Linked DNA regions of Streptacidiphilus albus JL83. Each later gene encodes a partner of the first gene's protein in a complex. Links are inferred from orthologs where the notes say so. Each region holds a gene or a part of one and is shown in the gene's direction. Other genes may lie near its edges.

Region 1 (4,484 bases):
GTCAAGGCTTCGCTGATCCTGGCCGTCGGCCTGGGTGACGCGACCGAGGGCGACGCCTTCGACGCCGAGGCCCTGCGCCGCGCCGCCGGCACCGCCGCGCGTGCTCTCCACGGCTCCAAGAAGGCCGCCTTCGCGCTGCCGCTGGCCGACGCCGCCGCCGTCGAGGCAGTCGCCCTGGGCGCGCTGCTCGGCGCGTACACCTTCACCGCGTTCCGCAGCGAGGCCGCCCTGGCCGGCGGCAAGGACCCGCTGGCCGAGATCGCCCTGGTCGGCGCCAAGCGCGGGGACAAGGCGAACAAGGCCGCCGTCGACCGGGCCACCGTCGTCGCCGAGGAGATGAACCGCACCCGCGACCTCATCAACACCCCGCCGAACGACCTCTTCCCGAAGTCCTTCGCCGACATCGTCACCACCGTCGGCAAGGAGCACGGCCTCAAGGTCGAGGTGCTGGACGAGAAGGCGCTGACCAAGGGCGGCTTCGGCGGCATCATGGGCGTCGGCATCGGCTCCGCGCGCCCGCCGCGCCTGGTCAAGGTCGCCTACACCCACCCCAAGGCCAAGCAGACGCTCGCCTTCATCGGCAAGGGCATCACCTACGACTCGGGCGGCATCTCGCTCAAGCCGGCCGGCCACAACGAGACCATGAAGTGCGACATGTCCGGCGCCGCCGCCGTGTTCGCCGCCGTGGTCGCGGCCGCCCGCCTCGGGCTGCAGGTCAACGTCACCGGCTGGCTGGCGCTGGCGGAGAACATGCCCTCGGGCTCGGCCACCCGCCCCGGCGACGTGCTCAAGATGTACGGCGGCAAGACCGTCGAGGTGCTGAACACCGACGCCGAGGGCCGGCTGGTGCTGGCCGACGCGATCGTCCGCGCCGGCGAGGAGAAGCCCGACGCGATCGTCGACGTGGCGACCCTGACCGGCGCCATGATGATGGCGCTGGGCAGCCGCACCTTCGGCATCATGGCCAACCAGGACGACTTCCGGGACAAGGTCTTCGCCGCGGCCACCGCCGCCGGCGAGCAGTCCTGGCCGATGCCGCTCCCGGCCGAGCTGCGCAAGGGCATGGAGTCCCCGACCGCGGACATCGCCAACATGGGCGACCGGATGGGCGGCGGCCTGGTGGCCGGCCTGTTCCTGCAGGAGTTCGTCGCCGAGGGCATCTCCTGGGCGCACCTCGACATCGCCGGACCGGCGTTCCACGAGGGCGCGCCCTACGGCTACATCCCCAAGGGCGGCACCGGCTCGGCCGTGCGCACCCTGGTCCAGCTCGCCGAGGAGGCTTCGGCCGGAGCTCTGTAGCACCCCGGTCCCGACCGGTTCGAGGGGCGGCCCGCGCGGAATGCGCGGGCCGCCCCCGGCGTTCGCCATGAGCGCAACCGCACGGGCATCCGAGTGATGAGTGGACCGCAGGGCACCGCTGAGCGGGCTCACCGCGTCCACAGAGCGACCCGGGACATCATGCGGTGTGAACAAGTGCGAGGATGTATATCCGGCACGACTGGTCTCCCCACAAGGGAGTACCCAACCCCGGCCGGAGATCGACCGGGACGATCCGCACCCCTTTTGCATGGAGGACGTGACGTGGCGAACGACGCCAGCACCGTTTTCGACGTTGTCATTCTCGGAGGCGGAAGCGGCGGATACGCCGCCGCGCTGCGGGCGGCCCAGTTGGGGCTGCAGGTGGCCCTCATCGAGAAGGGCAAGCTCGGCGGTACCTGCCTCCACAACGGCTGCATCCCGACCAAGGCTCTGCTGCACGCGGGAGAGGTCGCCGACCAGACCCGCGAGAGCGCGGGCTTCGGCGTGAAGGCCACCTTCGAGGGCATCGACATCCAGGGCGTCCACGCCTACAAGGACGGCGTCATCGCCGGCCTGTACAAGGGCCTGCAGGGCCTGGTGGCCAGCCGCAAGATCACCTACGTGTCCGGTGAGGGCCGCCTCTCGTCCCCGACCACGGTGGACGTCAACGGCGAGCGCTACACCGGCCGCCACATCCTGCTGGCGACCGGCTCCGTGCCGAAGTCGCTGCCCGGCCTGGCCATCGACGGCGACCGGGTCATCTCCTCGGACCACGCGCTGACCCTGGACCGGGTCCCGCAGTCCGTGATCGTGCTCGGCGGCGGCGTCATCGGCGTCGAGTTCGCGTCGGTCTGGAAGTCCTTCGGGGCCGAGGTCACCATCATCGAGGCGCTGCCGCACCTCGCCCCGCTGGAGGACGAGAACTCCTCCAAGCTGCTGGAGCGGGCCTTCCGCAAGCGCGGCATCAAGTTCGAGCTGGGCGCCCGCTTCGCCGGTGTCGAGTACACCGCGACCGGTGTCCGCGCCTCGCTGGAGAACGGCAAGCAGGTCGAGGCCGAGCTGATGCTCGTCGCCGTCGGCCGCGGCCCGGTCTCGGCCGGCCTGGGCTACGAGGAGGCGGGCGTCGCGACCGACCGCGGCTACGTCCTCGTCGACGAGTACATGCAGACCAACGTCCCGACCATCTCCGCGGTGGGCGACCTGGTCCCGACCCTGCAGCTGGCGCACGTCGGCTTCGCCGAGGGCATCCTCGTCGCGGAGCGGCTGGCCGGCCTCAAGGTCGTCCCGATCGACTACGACGGCGTGCCGCGCGTCACCTACTGCAACCCCGAGGTCGCCTCCGTCGGCATCACCGAGGCCAAGGCCAAGGAGCTGTACGGCGCGGACAAGGTGGTCGTCGCCAAGTTCAACCTGGCCGGCAACGGCAAGTCGAAGATCCTGAAGACCGCCGGCGAGGTCAAGCTGGTCCAGGTCAAGGATGGCGCCGTGGTCGGCGTCCACATGGTCGGCGAGCGCATGGGCGAGCAGGTGGGCGAGGCCCAGCTGATCTACAACTGGGAGGCCCTGCCCAACGAGGTCGCCCAGCTGATCCACGCGCACCCGACCCAGAGCGAGGCCCTCGGCGAGGCCCACCTGGCGCTGGCCGGCAAGCCGCTGCACAACCACGACTGACGTCCCTCGCACCGCGTCCGACCCGGGGGCTGCCCCCGGAGCCCCAGGGCCACCCATCCGCACGCACCACAAGGAGCAACTGAAACCATGGCGGTCTCAGTAACACTGCCCGCGCTCGGCGAGAGCGTGACCGAGGGCACCGTCACCCGCTGGCTCAAGGCCGAGGGTGAGCGCGTCGAGGTCGACGAGCCCCTGCTCGAGGTCTCCACCGACAAGGTCGACACCGAGATCCCGGCGCCCGTGTCCGGCATCCTGGCCTCGATCAAGGTCGCTGAGGACGAGACGGTGGAGGTCGGCGCCGAGCTGGCCGTCATCGACGACGGCACCGGCGCGCCCGCGCCGGTCGCCGCACCCGTGGCCGCGCCGGTCGCCGAGCCGGCGCCGGTCGCCGCCGCTCCGGCCCCGGTCGCCGCGCCCGCCCCGTGGCCGCCGCGCCCGCCCCGGTCGCCGCCCCGGCTCCGGCCGCCGCCCCGGCCGCGCCGGTCGCCGGCACCCCGGTGCTGCTGCCCGCCCTGGGCGAGAGCGTCACCGAGGGCACCGTCACCCGCTGGCTCAAGGCCGAGGGCGACACCGTCGAGGCCGACGAGCCGCTGCTCGAGGTCTCCACGGACAAGGTCGACACCGAGATCCCGGCCCCGGTGTCCGGTGTCCTGGTGAAGATCAGCGTCGGCGAGGACGAGACGGTGGAGGTCGGCGCGGAGCTGGCCGTCATCGGCGTCGCCGGTGCCGCCCCCGCTGCCGCCCCGGCCCCGGTCGCCGCTGCTCCGGCCCCGTCGCCGCCCCGGCACCGGCCCCCGTGGCCGCTGCTCCGGCGCCGGTCGCCGCGCCCGCCCCGGTCGCCGCGCCCGCCCCGGCCCCGGTCGCCGCCCCCGTGGCCGCTCCGGTCGCCGCCCCGGCCCCGGTCGCCGCTGCCCGGCCCCGGTCGCCGCTCCGGCCCCCGTGGTCGCTGCTCCGGCCGCGCCGGTCGCCGACGCCGGCGACGCCTACGTCACCCCGCTGGTCCGCAAGCTCGCGGCCGAGCAGGGTGTCGACCTGGGCTCGCTGGAGGGCTCCGGCGTCGGCGGTCGCATCCGCAAGCAGGACGTCATCGCCGCCGCCGAGGCAGCCCGCGCCGCCGCTGCGGCCACGGCCGCCCCGGCCGCCGCCGCGAAGGCCCCGGCGACCATCGCCGAGGCCTCGCCGCTGCGCGGACAGACCGTCAAGCTGACCCGGATGCGCAAGGTCATCGCCGACAACATGCTCAAGGCGATGCAGACCACCGCGCAGCTCACCACCGTGGTCGAGGTGGACGTCACCAACATCATGCGGCTGCGCGCCAAGGCCAAGGCGGGCTTCCAGGCCCGCGAGGGCGTCAAGCTCTCGCCGATGCCGTTCTTCGTGAAGGCCGCGACCGAGGCGCTCAAGGCGCACCCGGTGGTCAACTCCACCCTCAACGACGCCGAGGGCACGATCACCTACCACGCGACCGAGAACGTCGGCATCGCGGTGGACACCGAGAAGGGCCTGATGGTCCC
Region 2 (3,597 bases), 2.7 Mb from region 1 along the record:
TCGGCGGGGTGGAGCACCACAGCGACTCCTCCGAGGCCTACTACGCCCACACTCCGGGGCTGCACGTGGTCGCCCCCGGCAACGTCGCCGACGCCTACGGGCTGCTCCGGGCGGCCATCGCCTCCGACGACCCGGTGGTCTTCCTGGAGCCCAAGCGGCTCTACTGGTCCAAGGCCGACTGGTCCCCCGCGGCCGCGGTCCCGCCGCTGGGCCGGGCGGCCGTGGTCCGCACCGCCCCGCCGGGTCCCAGCGCCACCCTGATCACCTACGGGCCCTCACTGCCGGTCTGCCTGGAGGCCGCCGAGGCCGCACGCGCCGAGGGCTGGGAGCTCTCCGTGGTCGACCTGCGCAGCCTGGTGCCCTTCGACGACGAGACGGTTTGCGCGGCGGTGCGCGCCTCCGGGCGCGCCCTGGTGGTGCACGAGGCGGCCGGCTTCGGCGGCGTCGGCGCGGAGATCGCCGCCCGGATCAGCGAGCGCTGCTTCCACCACCTGGCCGCCCCCGTGCTCCGGGTCACCGGCTTCGACATCCCCTATCCTCCGCCGATGCTGGAGCGCCACCACCTGCCCTCGGTGGACCGCATCCTCGACGCCGTCGCCCGACTCCAGTGGGAGCAGTGACCCCGATGCCCTCCGTACGCGAGTTCCCGCTGCCCGACCTGGGGGAGGGCCTGACCTCCGCCGAGATCGTCCGCTGGCTGGTGGAGGTCGGCGAGGTGATCGAGGTCGACCAGCCGGTGGCCGAGGTGGAGACCGCGAAGGCCATGGTCGAGGTCCCCTGCCCGTACGGCGGGGTGGTCACCGCCCGCTTCGGTGAGGTGGGTGCGGAGATCCCGGTCGGCGCCGCGCTGGTCACCGTCGCGGTCGGCCCGGCCGAGCCCGCGACCTCCCCCGCTGCCACCACCGGCTCCGGCTCCGGCAACGTCCTCGTCGGCTACGGCACCGCCGAGTCCGGGAAGGGCGCCCGGCGCCGCCGGCTCGCCCCGAACGGCACCGCGAACGGCACCGTGCAGGTCGCCGCGCCGGTCGTGGTGCCGGTCACCGCGCCGGTCGCCGCGCCGGTCGTGGTGCCGGTCGTGGTACCGGTCGCCGTGCCGGCCCGCCCGGCCGCCGCGCACCGGCAGCCGCCGGCCGTCATCTCCCCGCTGGTCCGCCGGCTCGCCCGGGAGCACGGCCTCGACCTGGCCGAGCTGCCCGGCAGCGGCCCCGACGGGCTGATCCTCCGCGCCGACGTCGAGCGCGGCATCGCCGCCCAGGCCCCGGCGCCGGAAGCGGCCCCGCAGCCGGCCCAGGACGAGGTCGTGCCGCTGCGCGGGGCGGCGCGGATCGCGTCCGAGCGGTTCACCCGCAGCCGTCGCGAGATCCCCGACGCCACCTGCTGGGTGGACGCCGACGCCACCGGGCTGCTCGCCGCCCGCGACGCGCTCAACCGCGGCGGACGGGAGCCCAGGATCGGGCTGCTGCCGCTGCTGGCCCGGATCTGCACCGCCGCGCTGGCGGTGCATCCCGCCCTCAACTCCACCGTGGTCACCGACGCCGACGGCACCGCCACCGGCATCCGCCGGAACAGCGCCGTGCACCTGGGCTTCGCCGCCCAGTCCGCCCGCGGCCTGGTGGTTCCGGTGGTCCGGGACGCCCATCTGCTCGACACGGCCCAACTGGCTGCCGAGACAGCCCGGCTGACGGAGAGTGCCCGCACCGGTCGGCTCGCCGCCGCCGAGCTGACCGGCGGCACCTTCACCCTCAACAACTACGGCGTCTTCGGCGTCGACGGCTCCACCCCGATCCTCAACCACCCGGAGGCGGCGATGCTCGGGGTGGGCCGGATCACGGCCAAACCCTGGGTGGTGGACGGGGTGCTGGCGGTCCGTCAGGTCGTCCAGCTCTCCTTCACCTTCGACCACCGGGTCTGCGACGGCGCGACGGCGGGCGGGTTCCTCCGGCTGGTCGCCGACGCGGTGGAGGACCCCGCCACCCTGCTCCGCCACCTCTGAACCGGGTCGGGAGGGCTCAGCCGCGTCGCAGCACGAAGCGGAACAGCCCGTCCTCGCCCTCGCCGTCGCGGACGAAGCCGGCCCGGACCACCACCGCCTGCGAGGCGGTGTTCCCGGGCTCGGTGTGGGCGACGACGACGTCGACCTCGGGCTGGTCCAGGGCGAAGGCGGAGATCACCGCCACCGCCTCGGTGGCGTAGCCCCGACCGCGCTGGGAGGCGGCGAGGTCGTAACCGATCTCGGCCGAGCCCTCGCTCGGCGGGCCGTGGAAGCCGATGCCGCCGACGGCCGCGCCGTCCTCGGTCCGGACCACGGCGTAGACGCCCCAGCGCGGCGCGAAGACGCCCGCCTGCGCGGCCTTGGCCGCCATGGTGCAGGCGTCCCTGGTCCCCTCGTAGGGACCGTCGGCGACCCAGTCGAAGCCGCCGGCGCCGCCCGTGCTCAGGTCCACCGCCGACTCCGGCCCGATCGGGTGGAGTTGGAGGCGCTCGGCGTACAGGTGGCCGTCGGTGCTGTCAGTCATGTCGTCCCTTGGGGAGGTCGGCGTTGGCCCTGCTCGGTCGCGGCCATCATGCCGGACCGTCCCCCAGCAGCGCCGACCGCCCCTGGGCGGCGAAGGCGGCCCGCAGCCCGGCCGCGTCCGCGGCGGTGAGCAGCCGGTAGCCGGTCTCCTCGCCGCCGCGGCCGTAGGGCCGCCAGAGCACCGGGTCGGCGACCTGCCAGTGCTCGCGGCGCAGCCCGGTCCTGGCCGTCTTGTGGGTGGCGGTCACCGGCATCTCCGGGACCAGCCGGACGAAACGCGGCGGCATCTTGGTGCCGAGGTCGGGCTGGGCGGCCAGGAAGGCCGTCAGCTCCGTCGCCAGACGCTCGACGCTGTCGGCCTCCTGTCGCCCGGTCAGCTCGACGGCGGCCATCACCTGGTCCCCCGCCACCGGGTCGGGCACCGCGTAGACGGCGACGGCCCGGGCCCGCTCCCAGCGGGCGAGGATGTTCTCTATGTCGGCGACCGCCAGGTTCTCGCTGTCGACCCGGAGCCAGTCGGTGGTGCGACCGGCGAAGCGGAACCAGCCCTCGGCGTCGCGGTGGAAGAGGTCGCCGGTCCAGTACCAGCCGTCGCGGATCCGGGCGGCCCCGGCCTCCGGATTCCGCCAGTAGCCCTCGAAGCCGGCCCGGTCGGTGCGGTTGACCAGTTCGCCGATGGCCTCCTCCCCGTTGAGCAGCCGGCCGTGGGCGTCGAAGCGGGAGCGCGGGCACTCGGCGCCGGTCTCCGGGTCGACCACGGCGAGGTCGTCGTCCGGGCCGGCGCCCGCGCGGCCGACCGCCCCGGGCGGGGCCGACGGATCCTGCTGGAGGTTGCAGCCGCCCTCGGAGGAGCCGTAGCCCTCGACCAGCCGACAGCCGAACCGGGCCTCGAAGCGGGCGGCGTCGACCGCGCCGGCCTCGGTGCCGAAGCCGAGCCGCAGCGGCGAGTCGGCGTCGTCCGCCCGGGCCTCGGTGGCCAGGACGTAGGAGACCGCACGGCCCACATAGGTGAAGTACCCGGCGCCGTGGGCGCGGACGTCCTCCAGGAACCGGGAGGCGGAGAAGCGGCGGCGCAGCGCGAC

What was found.
Region 2: the proteins of lpdA (region 1) and BS75_RS21305 are in contact, whole or in part, in a crystal structure (PDB 1EBD), measured with the Geobacillus stearothermophilus proteins. The link is inferred for Streptacidiphilus albus JL83 from one-to-one orthologs. Residues at the interface, in WP_049624544.1 of Geobacillus stearothermophilus: Pro340, Ser341, Asp344, Tyr345, Arg403, Asp406, Val408, Glu431, Ala432, Gly433, Asp438; in WP_033016211.1 of Geobacillus stearothermophilus: Ile130, Ala131, Met132, Pro133, Arg136, Arg140, Glu141, Asn155, Arg157.

What each region holds. Positions count from the first base shown.
Region 1 is NZ_JQML01000001.1:2,197,361-2,201,844, forward strand. Bases 868-3,775 are described here. They hold lpdA (dihydrolipoyl dehydrogenase), read left to right. Parts: upstream 868-1,581; coding sequence 1,582-2,970; downstream 2,971-3,775. Other genes in these bases: BS75_RS09550 (leucyl aminopeptidase), read left to right, coding at 868-1,299. Outside these bases: more of BS75_RS09550, read left to right, coding at 1-867. UniProt on the Escherichia coli protein: Lipoamide dehydrogenase is a component of the glycine cleavage system as well as of the alpha-ketoacid dehydrogenase complexes.
Region 2 is NZ_JQML01000001.1:4,908,991-4,912,587, reverse strand. Bases 1-2,809 are described here. They hold BS75_RS21305 (dihydrolipoamide acetyltransferase family protein), read left to right. Parts: upstream 1-625; coding sequence 626-1,993; downstream 1,994-2,809. Other genes in these bases: BS75_RS21295 (AMP-binding protein), read right to left, coding at 2,563-2,809; BS75_RS21300 (GNAT family N-acetyltransferase), read right to left, coding at 2,010-2,516; BS75_RS21310 (alpha-ketoacid dehydrogenase subunit beta), read left to right, coding at 1-620. Also shown: more of BS75_RS21295, read right to left, coding at 2,810-3,597.